2 regions of the Pseudoglutamicibacter cumminsii genome follow, and region 2 is predicted to be linked to the other one. Evidence: riboswitches for the same ligand, from Rfam matches in the RefSeq annotation. Region 2 holds a riboswitch; the other holds the start of a gene.
What was found. A riboswitch is a leader RNA that binds a small molecule or an ion and turns the genes downstream of it on or off. The one in region 2 is predicted to bind S-adenosylmethionine.

Region 1: it holds a riboswitch for S-adenosylmethionine, as region 2 does, so the genes downstream of both, JOD50_RS03635 (acyl-CoA dehydrogenase family protein) here and acs (acetate--CoA ligase) in region 2, are expected to answer to the same signal.

The regions. Positions count from the first base shown of each region.
Region 1 covers NZ_JAFBCO010000001.1:781,646-795,274, forward strand. Annotated here, with positions in the region: gene hpaE (5-carboxymethyl-2-hydroxymuconate semialdehyde dehydrogenase) at 1-772, shown strand, start outside; gene JOD50_RS03590 (hypothetical protein) at 1,046-1,876, shown strand; gene hpaD (3,4-dihydroxyphenylacetate 2,3-dioxygenase) at 2,041-3,201, shown strand; gene JOD50_RS03600 (acyl-CoA synthetase) at 3,530-5,041, shown strand; gene JOD50_RS03605 (MFS transporter) at 5,097-6,497, shown strand; gene JOD50_RS03610 (MaoC family dehydratase) at 7,018-7,488, opposite strand; gene JOD50_RS03615 (acyl-CoA dehydrogenase family protein) at 7,562-8,758, opposite strand; gene JOD50_RS03620 (amidohydrolase family protein) at 8,760-9,629, opposite strand; gene JOD50_RS03625 (SDR family NAD(P)-dependent oxidoreductase) at 9,776-10,705, opposite strand; gene JOD50_RS03630 (MarR family winged helix-turn-helix transcriptional regulator) at 10,930-11,457, shown strand; SAM riboswitch class I at 11,662-11,748, shown strand; gene JOD50_RS03635 (acyl-CoA dehydrogenase family protein) at 11,758-13,149, shown strand; gene JOD50_RS03640 (LLM class flavin-dependent oxidoreductase) at 13,139-13,629, shown strand, end outside.
Region 2 covers NZ_JAFBCO010000001.1:1,112,931-1,120,080, forward strand. Annotated here, with positions in the region: gene JOD50_RS05155 (M20 metallopeptidase family protein) at 1-1,106, shown strand, start outside; gene JOD50_RS05160 (HpcH/HpaI aldolase/citrate lyase family protein) at 1,195-2,133, opposite strand; gene JOD50_RS05165 (amino acid permease) at 2,143-3,618, opposite strand; gene acs (acetate--CoA ligase) at 3,783-5,816, opposite strand; SAM riboswitch class I at 5,825-5,920, opposite strand; gene JOD50_RS05175 (TRIC cation channel family protein) at 6,058-7,038, opposite strand.

The DNA of each region.
Region 1 (13,629 bases), 330 kb from region 2:
CATCTTCGGCAACGCCGCGCCGTTCCTCAAGGGCCTTTCGATGGAGCTCGGCGGCAAGTCCCCAGCCGTCGTCTTCGAGGATGCAGACCTCGAGACCGCGATCGACGCAACCATCTTCGGTGTGTTCTCCCTCAACGGCGAGCGCTGCACCGCAGGTTCCCGCATCCTGGTTCAGCGCAGCATCTACGACGAGTTCGTGGAGCGTTACGCGGCACAGGCTAAGCGCGTCAAGGTTGGCCTGCCGTCGGATGAGACCACCGAGGTCGGCGCGATTGTGCACCCTGAGCACTTCGAGAAGGTCATGTCCTACGTCGAAATCGGTAAGGAAGAAGCTCGCCTCGTAGCTGGTGGCGGCCGCCCTGAAGAGTTCTCTGAGGGCAACTTCGTTCAGCCGACCGTTTTCGCTGACGTCTCCCCTGACGCCCGCATCTTCCAGGAAGAGATCTTCGGCCCAGTCGTTGCGATCACCCCGTTCGACACCGAAGAGGAAGCGCTCGAGCTCGCGAACAACACCAAGTACGGCCTCGCCGCATACATCTGGACCAACGATCTGAAGCGTGCACACAACTTCGCTCAGAACGTTGAAGCCGGCATGGTGTGGCTGAACTCGAACAACGTTCGTGACCTGCGCACCCCATTCGGTGGCGTCAAGGCCTCCGGCCTCGGCCACGAAGGCGGCTACCGCTCGATCGACTTCTACACCGATCAGCAGGCCGTCCACATCAACCTCGGCAAGGTACACAACCCAGTTTTCGGTAAGCAGGAAAACTAAAACCTGCCCCGGCCGGTGACCCTGCAGGGCGCCCCTGCACCGTGACCGGCCCCTGGTACCTAGCAACGGGTATCTAGCCTGGCTGCCGCTTGCTGCGGACCCGACTTTTCAGTCGGCCGCGGCAGGCGGCAGGTCTTTTTAGCGCACGATGCGGTGGTTGGGGTGACATTGCACGATGCGGTGGCCAGCGCGGCCTGCGTGAGCGGCCTGGAACGTTCCAGCCCAAGCCGGCGCGGCCTGTTCAGCTCGCTGCATCTTTGGTAGACAAGGTTCATGGCACCTACACACCAGCCGCCGTCACCACCACCGGGGCCGCCCTCGGGACCACCGGGTGGGCCGCCGGAACCACCATCGCCCAAGCTAGCCAAGGCATGGGCCGAGTTCAGCTGGGATAAAGCAATAGTCAAGATGCTTGTGCTTCAGGTCTTGTCCGGCCTGACGATGCTGGGATTCGTGTGGGGCGGCGGGTTCGGTGGCGTCCACACGCGCAGCGGGAGCGTGGTCGAGCCTGCCTACATCCTCGTAGCATGGGCGGGGCTCCAGGGCTGTTACGTCGTGTATAACCGTGCTACTGGTGTGAAGGACCAAAACTTCATTGTGCAGAGTCCCCGCTACATCCCGTTGCTGGTGATCTCGCAGGCCCTCGGTGTTGTGGTCATGGCTATATGCGCGTTCATTGGCGCGAACATGCACCGCGAACAGCATGCACTGGGTTCGCTCGTGGCACTCATCCCGGAGAACGGTGCGGCGTGGCTGGCTTTCGTTCTCTATACCGTTTCGATGGCTACGTGGCCGACCGCGTGGATGCTTTACTTGCTCATCATGTCGGCCCGCCGGAAAACGATCGCGCTCGGACTCATTCTTGGCATACCGGGCGTCGTCGTTACCTTGATCGGTGGCCTCTTTCTGGGGTGGCACAAGTTCAACGAAGAGTTCGCCGATGCGGATGCGGCGGTAGCGCTCTGGTTGCCGATTGCGCTGGGCGGCTTAGCGGCCTACGCGGCGTCGCTTGCGTGGCTTGCATGGGCGAAGCGGCGAGGCCACATCGGCCCGCCACCAGATAAGCCGGGCATGTTCACCGGCGCCGTCCGCTGGCGAGACTAGCGGTACAGGCAGGCGTGCGCGGCCAACGCAACTACCGCATCGGAATAATCATGCGGCGGCTAGTTTTTCTCTGCTCATGCTTCCCTACCAACGCCGGATCATATACGATTTGAGATAAGGGAACGTGCTCCAGCGCACACCACCTCAAACTCAGGAGGACAAACATGAGCAACCTGGTGAACCGCCAGAAGACCTCGTCCGGCTTTTACGTAGGCCAGGAAGGTCCAGTCAAGACCGACAACCCGATCCCAACCCCTAAGGCAGAAGCGCCAGATGTGCTGCGTTGCGCCTACATGGAGATTGTGGTCACTGACCTTGCCAAGTCCCGCGAATTCTATGTGGACGTCCTGGGCCTCGTGGTCACGGAAGAAGACGAGAACGCCATCTACCTGCGCTCGATGGAAGAGTTCATCCACCACAACCTGGTGCTGCGCAAGGGCGATGTCGCCGCTGTTGCCGCATTCTCCTACCGCGTGCGCTCCCCAGAAGACCTCGACAAGGCGGAGGCATTCTACAAGGAGCTCGGTTGCCGTGTTGAACGTAAGAAGGACGGCTTCGTCAAGGGCATCGGCGATTCGGTCCGCGTTGAAGACCCACTCGGCTTCCCATACGAGTTCTTCTACGACGTCGAGCACGTTGAGCGCCTCGCATGGCGCTACGACCTCTACACCCCAGGCGCGCTGGTGCGTCTGGACCACTTCAACCAGGTCACCCCGGATGTTCCACGCGCCGCGAAGTACATGCAGGACCTCGGTTTCCGCGTCACCGAAGACATTCAGGACGACAAGGGCACCGTCTACGCAGCATGGATGCGCCGCAAACCAACCGTGCACGACACCGCGATGACCGGCGGCGACGGACCACGCATGCACCACGTCGCGTTCTCGACCCACGAGAAGCACAACATCCTCGCGATCTGCGACAAGCTCGGCGCGCTGCGCATGTCTGACGCGATCGAGCGCGGCCCAGGCCGTCACGGCGTATCCAACGCGTTCTACCTGTACCTTCGTGACCCAGACGGCCACCGCGTCGAGATCTACACCCAGGACTACTACACCGGCGACCCAGACAACCCAGTTGTCACCTGGGACGTTCACGACAACCAGCGCCGCGACTGGTGGGGCACCCCAGTTGTGCCATCCTGGTACACCGAGGCGTCCCTCGTGCTCGACCTCGATGGCAACCCACAGGAAGTTGTTGCACGCTCCGACGAGTCCGAAATGAAGGTCACGATCGGCGCTGATGGCTTCTCCTACACCCGCAGCGACGACGAAGACATGCCGGACTGGAAGAAGGGCGAATACAAGCTCGGAAACCAGCTCTAAACCGGGTCTGAACCGGATCTAAGCCCGGCTTCAAGCCGGCGAGAACCACCACGAAACGCCCCCGCGGCGCCTGCAACTACGCAGGCCACGCGGGGGCGTTTCTTTTTGTCGATTTGTGACATGCGTCAGCCGTGCGGCTGTTACACCATGACCACCGGAGAGGTGCGCGAACCACTGCCTACGGGGTCCATCTTCATCCTGACGCGAATCTCCTGACAAAATCAACCATTGACAATCTCAACTAAATGTCATTCCATAGTTTTGTGACGTTGGCCACACTGTGACCGTCCCGAGCATCCCCGTCCCGAGCAACCTTTGGAGCAGCCTCATGAACACCGGAGTAGGCACCTACCCCCGCCGCCGCGCAGGGGTCCGCCCAGAAGCCATCGCCTTCGAGTTTGAGGGCACCACCCGCACCTACGGCGAGGTCGCCGACCGCGTCGACCGGCTCGCCCAGGCCCTCGTGGCGGGCGGTGCCAGCCGCGGGGACCGGATCGCCTACGTCGGGTTCAACCATCCCGCGCTGCTGGAGACCTTCTTCGCCACCACCCTGCTCGGCGGCACCTCGGTCCTCGTGAACCCGCGGCTGTCCCCTGCGGAGGTGCAGTTCATCGTGGAGGACTCGGGCGCCTCCGTCGTCGTCTACGGCAACGACCAGGTACCCACGGCCGAGCGCCTGGCCACCAACCTCACCGGCCTGCGTCTGATCGCCGTGGAGGGTGAGGACGGCCCCGGCGAGCGCTACGAGGCGGTGCTGGCCGCCGGTTCCGCAGAGCCTGTGGACGCGGAGGTGGACGACGACGACGTCGCCCTCATCATGTACACCTCCGGCACCACGGGCCGACCTAAGGGTGCGATGCTCACCCACCGCAACCTCACCTTCCAGTACCTGAACGCCTTCACCGGCACCGATCTCCGCCAGGACGAAGTCATGCTGACCGTGGCCCCGCTGTTCCACATCGCCGGGCTGAACATGACCACGATCCCCACGTTCATGATGGGCGGACGGATCATCATCCAACGCGCTTTCCGACCGAAGGACGTGTTGGACGAGATCTCGCGCTCCAAGGTCACGGGGTCCTTCATGGTTCCCGCAATGCTCGACTTCCTTTCCCAGGACCCGGCCTTCGCCGAGGCCGACCTGAGCTCGCTGCGCTCGGTCATGGTGGGTGGGTCCCCGCTGCCGGAACGCTCCATCCGCCTGTGGCAGGACCGCGGCGTGAAGATCGTCCAGGGCTTCGGGATGACTGAGACCGCCCCCGGCGTCTGCCTCCTGGAAGCCTCCGATGCTCTGTCCCACGCCGGGACTGCAGGCCGCCCACACTTCTTCGCCGAGGTCCGCCTGGTGGACCCCGTCACCGGCGAGGACGTGGAGAACGGCACCGCTGGCGAGGTGTGGGTCCGCGGCCCGCAGGTCATGAAGGGCTACTGGAACCGTGAAGAGGCCTCCGCCGCTGCCCTGGAGGGCGGCTGGTACCACACCGGCGACATCGCTGTCCGTGACGACGAGGGCTACTTCACCATCAAGGACCGCATCAAAGACATGTACATCTCCGGCGGGGAGAACGTGTACCCCGCAGAGGTGGAGAACGCCCTGCTTTCCCTGGACGGCGTGGCCGAGGCGGCCGTCGTCGGCGTCCCGAACGAGCGATGGGGCGAGTCAGGCCTAGCCTTCGTGGTCCCTGCGGACGGCGCCTCGTTGGATCCCGAAGAGATCCGCGGCAAGCTGGCCGAGCTGCTAGCCAAGTACAAGGTGCCCGGGCAGGTGCGGCTCGTGGAAGAACTTCCACGCACCACGACCGGCAAGATCCGCAAGGCCGTGCTGCGCGAGAGCGCCTAAACACCCCTGAACCCCTTCCCCCACCACACCCCAGACAAGAGACACAGAGGTCATCATGACTAGCATCACCCCTAAGAGCCGGCCCGACGGCACGGCCACATCCGCCGGAGAGAAGCAAGACACCGTAGATGCCTTGCTGAACATCTCCCCCGAGGAGCGCCGCCGAGAGTCCCGCAAGGTCATCCTCTCCAGCTACCTGGGCTCGACCATCGAGTTCTATGACTTCCTGCTATACGCCACCGCGGCCGCAGTCGTGTTCCCACACGTTTTCTTCCCGGCTTCGGACCCTCTGGCTGGATCCATCGCCGCCTTCGGCACCTTCGCGGCCGGCTACGTCGCCCGCCCGCTGGGCGGGGCGCTCTTCGGCCACTTCGGCGACCGGCTCGGCCGCAAGAAGATGCTGGTGCTCTCCATGCTCCTCATGGGCCTGGCGTCCACCGCGATCGGCCTGATCCCTTCCGCAGAGATGATCGGCATCTGGGGCGTGGTGCTCCTGGTGATCATGCGTATCTTCCAGGGCATCGCGGTCGGTGGTGAGTGGGGCGGCGCCGCTCTGATGGCTCTCGAGCACTCCGAAACGAAGAAGCGTGGATTCGCCGCATCCTTCACGAATGCCGGCGCTCCATCCGGCGCCGCGTTGGGCACCTTCATGATGGGCGCCGTCTCAGCCCTGCTCTCCGAGGAGCAGTTCCTCTCCTGGGGCTGGCGCATCCCGTTCCTCGTCTCCTTCCTGCTGCTGATCGTAGGCCTCATCATCCGCTCTAAGGTCTCTGAGTCCCCGGTCTTCCAGGCCGCCATGATCAAGGCTGAGGCTGAGGACAAGAAAAAGCCAAAGGTGCCGTTGATCTCAGTGCTTCGCCGCCCGAAGGCGCTCTTGTTGACGATGTTCGCCGGCGCCGCCGGCTTCGCCCTCCAGGTGCTGCTCCCGACATTCGCCGTCGGCTACTCCGCGGCCGGAGGAACGGCCCGTTCCGACGTCCTCTACGCCTTTGCGTGGGCCTCGGTCATCTCCATCTTCATGGTCGTCGGCTCCGGCCGGCTCTCTGACGCACTGGGCCGCCGTCCGGTGATGATCGCAGGGCTCGTGCTCTACGTCGCGTTCTTGTTCCCGATGTTCCCGATGCTTCGTTCCGACAGCTGGCTCGTCATCCTCGCAGCGTTCACCATCGCCCTCGCCTTGCACGGCATGATCTACGGGCCACTGGCGGCATTCATCGCGGAACAGTTCGGCACCGAGTCCCGCTACACCGGCGCTTCCCTGGGCTACCAGCTGGCCACCCTGCTGGGTGCCGGCTTCACCCCAACGATCGTTGCGTCGCTCTACGCCGGGCCCGGTGGCGGAGAAAGCACACTGCCGGTCATCATGTTCATCGGTGCGATCGCAGCCGTCTCCACCATCGCGATCCTCCTGACCCGGGAATCGAAGGATCATGACCTGCTGATCCACGAGCACTAACTACAGCGGAAAAGTCACAAGGCCGCGGTGGGCAAATGCCCACCGCGGCCTTTCCGCGTTCTCTGCCTTCCACATCCGGGGATCTACCCAGACAGCCCTCCAGCCAGCAGTTCAGACAGCCCTCAAGGCAGCAGTGGAGTTGGGCAGCACGAGTCGACCGTCATCATTGATGAGCAGGTGGCCACACATGTTCGCCATCGGAGCCTGGGATGTGTGGGACGTCGCCGGCGCAGAGGCAGGTTCCCTCCCGACGCTGTCCATGCGATGACGCCCGGTGAGATCAGAGCACCACCGGCCCTGTACAACCACATCAGGGGCCTATACACCACATATCAGGAGAAAGAGGGGCTGCAACAAGTGGTTCTGCCCGACCTCCGAGCCCCGACGCGCTGTCCACGGCGGCACGCACGGCAAAGGCCCCGCTCCCCACATAGTGGGAACGGGGCCTTTCGAAGATGCCGGAGGTCGGCCGCCACTCTGGCGGCCGACCTCACGACACGACGCTGATCAGCGGTAGAGATCAGCGGTAGAAGCGGGCGAGGAAGACGGCCACGACGGCCGGGCGCTCCTCACCCTCGATCTCGAAGGTGGCCTCGACGACGAGGTGCAGGCCGTCGCCCTTGACCTCCTGGACGTCGGCGAGCTTCATGACCGCGCGGACGCGCGAGCCAACCTTGACCGGGGAGGTGAAGCGGACCTTGTCCAGGCCGTAGTTGACCTTGGTCTTGACGTCGGAAACGTCGAACAGCTCGCCCCAGAACGGGATGATCAGGGACAAGGTGAGGAAGCCGTGGGCGATCGGGGCGCCGAAAGGGCCGTCCTTGGCGCGTTCCGGATCCACGTGGATCCACTGGTGGTCATCGGTCGCGTCAGCGAAGGTGTTCACCATGTCCTGGGTGATCTCGCGCCACTCGGTGGCTCCCAGCTCGGTGCCTGCCATGGTCTTGACGGCGTCGAAGTCGACGACGGTGCGTGCGGTGGTCTCAGTCATGTTGCGGTCCTCTCAGGGAAGGGGTGGAAGGTGTAGTTAGGTCTGTGGGCCAGCGTGTTGCCGGCCCGGCTGGTCAGACGAAGGCACTGACGCCAGTTACGGCGCGGCCCACGATCAGTGCGTTGATCTCGTGGGTGCCTTCGTAGGAGTAGACGGCCTCGGCGTCCGCGTGGAAGCGGGCCACGTCGGTGTCCAGGGTGATGCCGTTGCCGCCGCAGACCTCACGGGCCAGGGCCACGGTCTCGCGTAGACGCAGGGAGGTCATCATCTTGGCTAGGGCGGAGTTCTCGTCCTTGTAGATCCCCTGCTCCTCTTGTTCCGTGAGCTGGACCATCAGGCCCAAGGAGGAGGTCAGGTTGCCGAGCATGATGGCCAGTTTCTCCTGGATGAGCTGGAATCCGGCCAGCGGACGGCCGAACTGCTGCCGTTCGCGGACGTAACGTAGCGCGGCCTCATAGGCGCCCGCGGTGGCGCCCACGGCCATCCAGGCCACGTCCGAGCGCATGGCCCGCAAGCAACGGGCCACGTCCTTGAAGGAGTTGATCCCCTCGAGCCGGGCGGTGGCGGGCACGCGCACCCCGCGGTACTCGATGTGGGCGTTCTGCATAATGCGCAGGGAAGCCTTGTTCGGGATGATCGACATGCTCACCCCATCGGCGTCCCGCGGAACCAGGAAGCACTTGACCTGGCCATCGGCGGTGTCACGGGCGAAGGTCGCGACGACGTCCGAGATGGTCGCGCCGCCAACCCAGCGCTTGGCGCCATCGATCACCCAGGTGTCCGTCTCCGGGTCATGGGTCGCGGTCGTGGCGAGCCCGCCGGCCACATCGGAGCCGTGGTCCGGCTCGGTCAGCCCGAACACGCCAGTCAACGAGTAGTCGAGGATCTTCGCGTCCAGCTCCTTCGCCTGCTGTTCCCCGCCGCCCAGGGTGCAGGCCGTGCGGAACAGGCCGGCGTGCGCGTTGTAGAGGGTGCCGACGTTGATGTCGCAGCGGGCCAGCTCGAAGTTGCGGAACCCGGTGAGGATCCTACGGATGGGCTCTCCGGCTTCCTTGAGGGCTGGCGGGTCCATCAGCGGCAACGCACGGACGGCGTCCACCAGCTCCTGGGGAAGCTCCGCAGCGTCCCAGGCCGGGTTGACCAGCGGCTTCACCGTGGTTTCGAGCCGTTCCCGGAGGTCCAGGATGACGGCACGCTCGGCTTCGGTCAGCCGCTCGGCGTAGCCGTAGAAGTCGGATGGGATGATGCTTCCGGTCACTGCTTCAGCCATCTCAGGCCCCCTTCGTCTCGGTCGCGGACCCGCGGTCCAGGCCCAGCAGGCGCACCGCGTTGTCCTTGAGGATCCAAGGCCGGACCTCGTCCTTGAGCGGCAGCTCCGCGAAGGCGGCCAGCCACTTGTCCGGGGTGATCAGCGGGAAGTCGGTTCCGAAGAGCACCTTGCGAGCCAGTACGTTATTCGACTGGCGGACCAGGGACTCCGGGAAGTACTTCGGGGACCAGCCGGAGAGGTCGATGTGCACGTTGGCCTTGTGGGTCGCGATCGAGTTCGCCTCGTCCTGCCAGGGCACCGACGGGTGGGCCATGATGATCTGCAGGTCAGGGAAGTCGGCGGCGACGTCGTCCAGCAGCAACGGGTTGGAGTACTTCAGCTTGATGCCGCGCCCGCCGGGCAGGCCAGCGCCCATGCCGTTCTGCCCGGTGTGGGAGACAATCGGCAGCCCCAGTTCCTGGAGCCGCTCCCAGAGCGGATAGTACTCGCGGTCCGAGGGGTCGAAGCCCTGCACGGACGGGTGGAACTTGAAGCCGCGCACTCCGAGCTGCTCGGCCTGGCGGGTGGCCCCGGCCAACGCGTCCGCCCCGGTGCGGGGATCCACGGAGCCAAACGGGATGAGGACGTCGTTGTTCCGGGCGCAGCCGGCCACGAGGTCGTCGATCGAGTTCGGTTTGTGGCCGAACTGGGTGCGCGCGTCCACGGTGAAGACGACGGCGGCCATCCGGCGTTGGCGGTAGGTCTCCGCGATGGTGTCGACGCTCGGGGTTCGCTCAGCGGACTTGAAGTACTTCGCGGAGGCTTCGAAGAAGTCTTCCGGCAGCGCCTTGTGGCCGCACGAGTCCACCTCGAGGTGGACGTGCATGTCCATGGCCTCGATGGCCGAGGCGTCCACGCCCAGCTCGTAGCGGACTGGGGCGCGGCCGGGAGCAGGGGTTGAGGCGGGGGCGCCGCTGTCGTTGCCGTGCTCAGCCCCCTGCGGAGCCGTGTCCTGGGTTCCGGTCATGGTGCTTGTCCTTAGTTCTTCTGTTCAGGCTCGAGCTCAGCAGGCAGCGGAGGCATCTTCTCGCCGACCTCCTGGAGGTTGCCCTTGACCAGCTCGGCGCCCTGGGTCTGCATGGTGGCGTAGTCCCAGCCGCCCTCGTGGTACTCGGTGGCCACTGGCTCAGGGTGGGACCAGACCTGCAGGCGATCTCCGCCGACGCCGATGGCCTGGCCGGTGATGCCGTCGGCCTCCGGGGAGGAAAGGAAGGCGATCAGGCCGGCGACGTCGTCGGCGGTTCCGAAGCCGAGGTCATGGCGGAAGAAGGACGGCATAGCCTCGCCGCGCTCGTCAGCTTCGACGGCCTTCTGGAAGAAAGGAACGGTCTTGGTCATCGCGGTGGCGGCCACTGGGATGACGGCGTTGACCATCACTCCGGCGCGCTTCATCTCGAGGGCCCACGTGCGGACCATACCGACGATGCCCGCCTTGGCTGCGGCGTAGTTGGTCTGGCCGAAGTTGCCTCGCTGGCCGGTTGGCGAGCCGATGCAGACGATGCGGCCGGCCACGCCGTTCTCCTTGAAGTATGCGTAAGCGGCGCGGACGCAGGTGAAGGTTCCCTTGAGGTGGACGCCGATGACGAGGTCGAAGTCCTCGTCGGACATCTTCAGCAACGACTTGTCCCGCAGGATGCCGGCGTTGTTCACCAGGATGTCCAGGCCCCCGAAGGTATCTACGGCGGTCTTGAACAGCTGGTCTGCAGCTTCGCTGGTGCCGACCGGGACCACGGCGGCGACGGCCTTGCCGCCGGCTTCGGTGATCGAGGCGACAGCGGCGTCCGCGGTCTCCTGGTTGACGTCGTTGATAACCACGGAGGCTCCCTGGCGGGCGAGCTCCTGGGCGTAGGCGAGGCCCAGGCCTGCGCCCGAGCCGGTGACGATGGCGACCTTACCGTCGAGGGACATGGGGTTCTCCTTCGGGATGACGTTCTAGATGTCGGTTGTGTCCTGATGTGGCGTTCACCACACAAGAACCATGACAGTACATATAATTGAGAATGTCAATTATTTTTCGAAGAGTGCTTTTTCGAGTACGATCCTCTGCAGAGGATTTGCCCCCTCTAGGGCAAGTACAGAGACAAGATCAGCTGGATCGCGTCCTCAAGCACACGGACCAAGGAAGCAAGCACATGACGACCACAAAGGACACCTCCGGAGCCACAAGCAGCCCGGCCGAGGCCGCCCAGCGCTTCCCCGCCCCCTCCACCGCGCTTGCGGCCGAGCGCATGGCGGAGTTCACGTCGTCGGAACTCGCCGGCCAAGTCCAGTTCTTGGCGGCCCGGCTGCGCAGCATCGGCCACAGCCACGCCAACCGCGTCCTGCAAGAGGTGATGGGGCTGAAAGTCCGCCAGTACTCCGTGTTGGCCCTGGCCGCCTCGGACGTGAACCCGTCGCAGCGCGAGCTCGGCGACTTCCTGAGCTTGGACCCGAGCCAGATCGTGAACCTGGTGGACTTCCTGGAGAAGCGAGGCTGGGTCGAGCGCCAGGTGGATCCCCGCGACCGTCGCTCCCGGATCGTCGTCGCCACACCGCAGGGGCAGGACGCCTACCGGCGGGCACACGCGCTGACCATGGCCTCCGACGACGTGGTGCTCGCCGCGCTCAGCGCCAGCGAACGGCAGGAATTGAGCCGATTGCTGGAGAAAGTCGCCTTCTAATCTCTGCTTCCTGAGCCCCGCCTTCTGATTCCAGCTAAAGCCTCACGAAACGCCCCTGCATCACCTCCACCTAGGGCGCCTGCATCTAAGCAGGCACCACCTAAGACAACACTGCAGGGGCGTTTCTTGTTGACGTTTTGTGACGTGCGCCGCCCGGCAGGCTGTTGACAGCACCCTGCCGGCACGTATAGAAATGATGCTTGTAACCCATCCAGAGCGACTGAGAGACCTGGCTCGTTGACGTCGCAGCAACCGGTTTATGCACGGTGCTCCCGCCAGGAACGATGGAAAGGAATAACTGTGTCATCGTTGTCCACGCACACCCCTGTCCACCCTGCAGCTGGCGCTGAGATCACCGCCGATGCGGAAGCCAGCACCGCTGTTTCCTCCGCCGACTTGAGCTTCGCTGAAGGTCTGCGTTACGTCACCACGCAGGACGCGCCGGTCACCCCGTGGGAAGCCGGCCACACGCCTAGCCTTCACGAACTGCGTGAGCATTTCGGGCCGATCTTTGACCGCATCGCGCTCGGCGCTTCTGAGCGTGAGACGCACCGTGTTCTGCCGTTCGTTGAGATCGCGGAACTCAACCGCGCCGGCTTCACCGTGCTGCGCGTGCCTACCGAGTACGGCGGCCCGGGCGTTCCGTTCTCCGACTGGGTGCAGCTGCTGATCGATCTGGCGGCGGCTGACCCGAACATCGCGCATCAGTACCGTTCCCACGCTGGTTTCGTGGAGACGCTGCGGTACCACGATGAGCAGACCCGCGAGTTCTGGTACGCGAAGGTTCTTGCCGGCGATGTTGTAGGCAACGCGTCCACCGAGGTGAGCGGGAATGCGCTGAATACGCTCAACACGACGCTGGCCGTGCAGGCGGACGGCTCCGGGGTGCTCAACGGCGCTAAGTACTACTGCACCGGCACGGCGTACGCGACGCATACGCGGGTTTCGGCCACGTTGCCTGATGCGGACGGAACGCCGACCGAGGGTCGACAGTTCGCTGTCGTTTCCACGCGGGCTCCGGGCGTTGAGCTTGAGGATGACTGGAACGGTTTCGGTCAGAGCCTCACTGGTACTGGAACCACGCGTTTCACCGATGTGCGTGTTGCGCCCGAGCACATTCTGAACCGCGTTCCCGGCAGCGCTGAGGCGCAGTTTGAGGCGCCTCTGTTCCAGATTGTTTTGCTCGCGGTGCTGGCGGGTATTGCTCGCAACGTCGTGAACGATGCGGCGGCTGGCGTGCGCCGGCGGACCCGCTCCTTCAATACCGGTTTGGGTGTTCCGCACTCTGAGGACCCGCAGATTTTGGGGGTTGTGGGGCGGCTTTCGGCGCAGGCTTTCGTAGTGGAGTCTACGGTGGTTGAGGCCGCGCGGCGGCTCGAGGCTGCCGAAGGTGTGCTTTCGCTCCAAGATCCAGATGCGCAGCGCTTGCTGACTGAAGCGGAGCTTGCTGTTGAGCGCGCGCACGTGACCGTACCGAGCATCGTGACCAGCATTTGCTCCGACCTGTTCCTCACGGGTGGGGCCTCGAACACGTCGCGGGAGAAGAACCTGGACCGGCATTGGCGGAACGCGCAGACGGTCGCAACACACAACCCGATTGTGTTCCGTGAGCGGATCATCGGCGACTACCTGGTCAACGGGACTGTCCCGGAGGGCCTCAACGCGATCGGTGAGGTGACCCGTGCTTCTTAACGCGTTTGAGATGGCCACGCCGGTGCATCAGTCGCCGGGTTTGTGGCGGCATCCGGAGTCTCGGGCGGCGGATTTTGATCAGTTGAGCTACTGGACCGACCTGGCTCAGACGTTGGATCGCGGCGGTTTCACGGCACTGTTTTTGGCGGATGTGTTGGGAACCTATGACGTGTATGGCGGTAGCGACGCGGTTTCGCATGAGCGCGGCGTGCAGGTTCCGTTGTTGAATCCGTTCGCTGCAGTGTCTGCGATGGCGGCGGTGACGCGTCGGTTGGGGTTCGGGTTGACGGCTTCCTGCACGTATGAGGATCCGTTTTTGTTGGCGCGCCGGTTTGCGAGCTTGGACCATCTGACGGGTGGCCGGGTTGGCTGGAACATTGTGACGTCGTATCAGGATTCCGCTGCCCGCAACCTCGGTTTGGAGCGGCAACTGCCGCACGATGAGCGTTACGACCGCGCGGACGAGTACATGGACGTGAT
Region 2 (7,150 bases):
TTCTGGATGCGCTCGAAGGAACCGAAGGGATCGAGCTGCACACGGGGGAAGCGCAATCCTCCGTGACGGCGGTCCTGCGCGGCGCCGCGCCGCTGCCTGAAGGCACCCGCCGCCCTGTGGTCCTGCTTCGCGGTGACATGGACGCGTTGCCGGTAACGGAAGAAACCGGGCTCGAATATTCGCCGACCGAAGCCGGGAAGATGCACGCGTGCGGCCACGACATGCACACCGCTGGCCTCGTGGGTGCCCTGCTGTACCTTGCGCAGCGCCGCGAAGAACTCACCGCCGATGTGGTGGGCATGTTCCAGCCGGCCGAAGAAACCGCTGGCGGCGCCAAAATCATGATCGAGGAGGGCCTGCTCGAAGCCGCTGGCCAGCCAGTCGATGAAGCGTACGCGATCCACGTGTACGCCGACCGCTACGCGCATGGAACGTTCGTCTCCAAGCCGGGGACCATCCAGTCCGGATGCGACGACCTCGTCATCACGGTCCACGGCAAAGGCGGCCACGGATCCGCCCCACACCAAGCCGCAGACCCGGTGCCTGTCGCGGCAGAGATCGTCCTCGGCTTGCAGACCATGGTGACCCGCCAGTTCGACCCGTTCGACCCCGTCGTCGTGACGGTTGGATCGATCAAGGCGGGTTCAGCGGCGAACATTATCCCGTCCACCGCAACTATCGAAGTCACGCTGCGTTCCTTTAGCCCGGCTTCCCGCGAAAAGCTCGTGCCGGCGGTCAAACGCGTCGCGGAAGGCATCGCGGAAGCGCACGGTATGAGCGCAAGCTACAGCGTCGAATGCGACTTCCCGGTGACGGTGAACTCCGCCGAACATGTCGATTACGTCGCGGAGACCGCGCGCGAGCTGTTCGGAGAGCACGCTTATCGGGATCTTCCACGCACCGAAGCCGGATCGGAAGACTTTTCCGAGGTGCTCGAGCGTGTACCGGGCGCCTACATTTTCCTGGGCGCCGTGACCCAAGGCGAAGACCCCACTACGGTGCCGGGCAACCACTCGCCTCACGCGATCTTTGATGACCGCGTGCTCGGGCGCGGAGTACGGCTGTTCGCGGAGCTCGCGCTACGCCGCGGGCCCGTCGCGCAGTAACTACACGACGCAGCAACGACCTGGCCGGAGTAACGACCAGCCCGCGACGTGCGGGTCCACGGCCCTGATGAGCCGCGGACGCGAACATCTAGTAGTGGTAGGTATCCGATGGGGCAGGGGCCGGATCGGATGCCTTCCGCCAGTGCACGTTGTAGGCCTTCGCAAGCTCCAGGATCTTGTTCGCGCGGGAAAGACGCGGAAGGTCGGAGCCGTTGCGGATCTCGCCCCCGTCTTCCTCGAATTCCGCGAGGAACTCGTGCGCCCACGCAACGTCCTCGCCGGAAGGAGAGAGGCCCTCGTTGATGGTCGCGGTCTGCTCCGGAACCAGGCACAGCTTGCCGGTCATGCCGAAATCAGTCGTGACCGCGGCGGCTTCTGCGAGCTTGAGACCCGTCGTGCCCACGGTTGGGCCGTCGATCGGGCCCGGAAGGCCGGTCGCTCGGGACGCGATCGTGAACTGCGAACGCGCATAAGCGAGCGCCATCGGGCCGTCACCCATACCGGTATCGCGCCGGAAATCACCGATCCCGAACGCCAAACGATACGTGCCCTTCGCCGCGGCGATCGAATCAATACGCTGCAAGCCACGCGCCGTCTCAACCAAAGCAACCACAGGGATCCCCGGGAGCCGACGTGCGGTCTCGTTGACATGGTCGGTCGACTCAACCATCGCAAGGATCACGCCCGCCAGGCCGCCCTCAGCCACAGGGCCGCCCACGGCGGCCGGCAGCGTGCGAGTTAGAGCCTCAACATCGCCTTCCCAGTACTTGGTCGCATAGCCGTTCATGCGCACCCAAGCCGTGTGGCCCGTCGTCAGCCATTCGACCGCGGCTTCACGGGCGGCAGCCTTATCCTTGGGAGCGACGGCGTCTTCGATGTCCAAAACCACCACATCGGCGGCGGATTCTTCAGCCTCAGCGAAGCGATCAGGGTGCGCAGCGTTCGTCAAAAGCCACGAACGAGCGAGGTCCGGGCCGATCTTCTGACCAGCGGCGGTAGGGATCTGTGCAGGGAAAATAGGAGCCATGACCTCACGCTACTGAGTCTGGCGCTTCTTAACCCACGTTGTGACAACATATATCGCCGAAATCAACGCAATCCACACAGCGCCCGCGATGAGCGAGACCCGCGTACCTGGGAACCACGCCATCAAACCGATCACCAGAACCAAGAACGAGCCCGCGAAGATCGGGGTGATCGGCCACAACGGAACCGGGAACTCAAGGTCCTTCTTAGGGACGCCCTCGCGGCGCAGTTTGATGCGCATCGCGGTGTGGGACAGCAGAACCATGCACCACAGCCACGTGATCGCGAACGCACCAACCGAAGCGACGACAGCGAAAGCCGACTCCGGCATGAGGAAGTTCAAAACCACGCCTACGGTCAGTGCGCCCATCATGAGCAGCGCCGCAGCCCACGGAACGCCCTTACCCGTGGTCCGTGTGAACGCTCGTGGCGATTGCCCCAAGTGAGCCATACCGAACAACATACGGCCGGCACCATACGAGTTCGCGTTGATCGCGGAGATCGCGGCCGTGAGCACCACAACGTTCAAGATGTGCTGAGCCGCCGGAATGCCCAGCGCCGCGAAAATCTGCACGAAAGGTGAAGTGTCCGAGCTCATGTGGTTCCACGGAACCAGCGTCATGATGACGCCCAAAGCGAGAACATAGAACAGCAGGATACGGATCGGAACAGAGTTCACGGCGCGTGGGATCGCGGTGTGCGGATCATTGGCTTCACCCGCGGTCACGGCGATGGTCTCAATGCCACCGAAACTGAACACGACCATCGTGAGGCACGCCAAAATACCCATCACGCCGTTAGGTGCCAAGCCGCCGTGATCGAAGAGGTTATGAAGGCCCGGGGTGGCCTCGCCCGGCACGCTCATGCCGAAGATCAGGATCGCGATGCCGCCGAGGATCATCGCGATAACGGCGCCGACCTTGATGATCGACATCCAGAACTCCATCTCACCGAACACCTTGACGTGCCGGGTGTTGATGCCCGCGATCAGCAACACGACCGCCGCAGCCCAGATCCATTGAGGCGCGTTAGGGAACCACAACCCCATATAGACGGACACCGCGGTAACGTCCGCGATGGAGACGACGAGCATGCAGAACACGTACGTCCAGCCGGTCGTGAACCCCAGATAGCGTCCGAGGTACCGGGTCGCGTAGTCAGAAAACGCGCCGGCGACGGGGTTGCGCACCGCCATCTCACCCAAGGCGCGCATCACGATGAACACCGCGGCACCTGCCACGATGTAGGCGAGCAGAACGATGGGGCCAGCGGCCTTGATAGCGTCCGCTGACCCATAGAACAGCCCGGTTCCGATCGCGGAACCGAGCGCCATGAACTGGATGTGGCGCCCGGTCAGGCCTTTGGAGAGGGATGTCTGTTCAGCCTGCTGCCCGGCCTGCTCAGCCTGCTGCCCGGCCTGCTCAGCCTGCAGCCCGGCCTGAGGTGAAGCGTCGGTTTCTGACGACGTGTCTCTGCTAGAACGCATGCATCGAGACTAGGCCGATCAGTGACGCAATGCACATTCACATTGGGGGTCCTGCAGTCCGCCCATCGAAGTTTGGACGAACTGATCTCAAATCAGCTTAAATCGCGCATTTTCTCGGGTGTGGGATGTGCTCGCGCGAGTGCCGTGTATGCCCGCACCGCCAGCTAGCTCCGGGCGGCTTCCAGGACGTCCGGGATGCATTCTTCGTTCCGCAGGCTCGTGGTGTCGCCGAGCTGTTCGCCGGTGCACGCCTGGGTCAGGATGCGTCGCATGATCTTGCCGGAACGGGTTTTCGGTACGTCGGGCACAAGGATGATGCGGGCCGGCTTGGCGATGGGGCCGATCCCCTTGGTTACGGTGTCGCGCAACCGTTGCGTGAACTCCGCGACAGCGTCCTTGTCGGCGGACTCGCCGAGCAAGCTCTGATCCGCCGGGACAACGAATGCGTTGGCCGCGTGGCCGGTCTTCGCGTCCGGTACGGGGCACACGCCGGCCTCCACGACGCCGGGGTCGGTCACGAGTGCGGACTCGATTTCGATGGTCGAGAGGCGGTGACCCGAGATGTTGATGACGTCGTCGGTGCGTCCGAGAATCCAGGTGTCGCCGTCGGCATCGATTTTCGCGCCGTCGCCTGCGGTGAACCAACCGTATTCGGCGTAGGCCTTCCAGTAGGAGGTGTACCAGCGTTTCGGATTGCCCCACACGGTGCGCGCCATGGATGGCGGGAACTGGGTGAGCACGATGTTGCCTTGGGTTCCGGCCGGGGTTGGGTTGCCTTGGTCGTCGACGACCACGGTTGCGACTCCTGGCATGTCACGTCCTACGCTGCCGGGCTTAACGGTGGTTGCGTCAGGCCGCGGTGTGAGGATGGTGGAGCCGGTTTCTGATTGCCACCACGTGTCGACCATGCTGATGCCGCGCTCAGGCTCCCCGGTTTCGGGGTTGGCTGGCTGGTAGGTGTCGCGGCCGATCTGTTGGCGCAGCCAGCGGGCGGCCTCTGGGTTGACGGCTTCACCCACCGTTCCGCCGAGGCGGATGCTCGAGAGGTCGTATTCGGCCGGGATGCCGTCTGGGAACCAGCCCATGAGCGATCGTACGAGGGTTGGTGCGGTGTAGTAGGAGGTCACGCCGTAGCGTTGGATGACTTCGAAGTGCCGGCCAGGGTGTGGTGCGTTCGGTACGCCTTCGTAGATAACCTGCGTCGCGCCGGCCCCCAATGGTCCGTAGATTTCGTAGGTGTGGGCGGTGACCCACGCGAGGTCTGCGGTGCACCAGTGCACGTCGCCCGCGCGTTGCTCTGGGGCCGGGTGGGCGAAGATCTGGTTGTAGGTGGCTACTGCTCCGGTGAGGTAGCCGCCCGTCGTGTGCACAAGGCCTTTCGGTTTCCCTGTGGTTCCAGAGGTGTACATGATGAACATCGGGTTTTCCGCATCGAACGCTTCCGCTGTGTGCTCGCGCGGCTGGCGCGGAACGATCTGGTCCCACCAGATGTCGCGCCCTTCGGTCCACGGGATGTCGCGGTGGCCGGTGCGGTCGATCACGAGCACGTGCTCAAGCTGATTGTCGCCGGACGCGGCTTCGTCCGCGATGTCTTTGACGGGCACGGCTTTGCCGCGGCGGTACTGGCCGTCGCTCGTGACGAGCAGTTTGGCGCGGGTGTCTTCGATGCGGAAGCGCAGTGCTTCCGCGCTGAAGCCACCGAAAACGAGCGAATGCACAGCCCCGATGCGTGCGCAAGCAAGCGTGATGACGATGGTCTCGACGAGCACCGGAAGATAGACCACGACGCGGTCGCCGCGGCCGATGCCGAGTTCCGTGAGCGCGTGGGCGGCTTGCGAGACTTCCTCGGTGAGTTCGCGGTAGGTCACGGTGCGGCGGTCGCCGGGCTCGCCTTCGAAGTAGAGCGCGACCTTGTCCCCATTGCCTGCCGCTACGTGGCGGTCTGCGCAGTTGACGGCGGCGTTGAGGGTGCCTCCCGCGAACCAAGTTTGCTGGAGCCCTTCCTGAGTTTCAGGGTTGGGAGGGGTCAGCGTGTGCACGGTGTCCCAAGGGGTCTCCCAGGTGAGCTGGGCGGCCTGTTCCGCCCAGTACGCCTGATGTTCTTCGGCGCTGAGCTGCCTGGCGTCGAGCTGTGCTGTGTCCTGTGATGCGTCCTGTGCGGAGGCGGCTTGATGCGCGGGTGTTGACGTCAATGTCATGCTTTGTCACTCCATCGATCCTGGCGTGAGCACCATGCCCGTCGTAACCGGGGTGGTTGCTGCGGCGTCGTAGAGCCAGATCTCTCAGCCGCTCTGGATGGTTGTGGTGTCCATAGTGGGTGACGAAGGCGGCCTCACGCAAATCAGGTGGGCGTGTGTGTCATGTTGCTCAACATGGGCACGTTCGCAAGGTAGCGAAAGTGCCCGATGCGGTGGTTGCGTCGTTAACGGCTCTCGCGCTTCAGCGGTTGTTACGTGCTTGCTTGAGGCGCCATTTAGGCATCGCCGATGTGAGATGTCCGGTGGCTGCGCGGCTGGATGCGGAAGCTTGCCTTGCTTGTGCTCGCTTGGATTGTGTTTGTTGGACCCGCCGTTTATGGATGCGGTGCTGGTGCTCAATTCGCTGCTGACTCAGACGTTGGTTCTGAGTGACCGAGCCGCCGGCTTCCCCATGAGTGGCCACCGCATCGGAAGCTGAGTCTGTGGTGCCGTCCGTACGGGAGCCAGCCGCCGCATCGATCACCGGGATCGCGCCCGTGGACGGGTTCGCGCTGCGGGCCTCACGCCGCAAGATGGACGGGATGCGGCGGCGAGGCAAGCGGATTTCCGTGGGGCCCGGCAAGTATAGGTTGTACTTCTGGGCCAGAATCACCAGGATTCCGACGCTGAACATCGCAACGAACATGCCCCAGTCGGAGAGCTTGAGGTAGAAAAACAGCAGCATCTGTACCGAACCGAACAGCGAGGCCGTCGCGTACAGCGGGGAGCGCCTGAACACGGTCGGGACCTGACCGACCATGAAGTCGCGGATCATGCCGCCACCCACCGCCGTCATGACGCCCATCAAAAGCGACGGTAACCAATCCAAGCCGGCGGAGAGCGCTTTGAGGGTTCCGGTGGCCGACCACGCACCCAATGCGAGGCCGTCCAGCAGAGTGAGTGTGCGCGTCGTCCACTTGCCGTTGAGCGGCATGAGGAACGCGATGAACGCACCTAGGATCGCGGCCGGCAGATACCACGGGTTGGTGGTTGCGACGGGTGGGCCTTGGTCGATCATGAGGTCGCGGACAATGCCGCCGCCGAGCGCGGTGACGATCGCCATGACGACGAAACCGACGGGGTCAAAGTTCAGTCGCCGAGCAATCACCCCGCCCATGATCCCGTTGATGACAAGCGCGATGATATCGACGGTCAAGAAAACTTCTGGCCGTGCAAATTCCACGTCGCCATAGCCCTTTCGTCCGCAGAAATAACTGCCCTGAGCATATGCCCTGGGGCGGTGCGATGCTTCCGAAAGTGTAGTAGCCGGTTAGCTTGTGTCATTTTTTGTCATC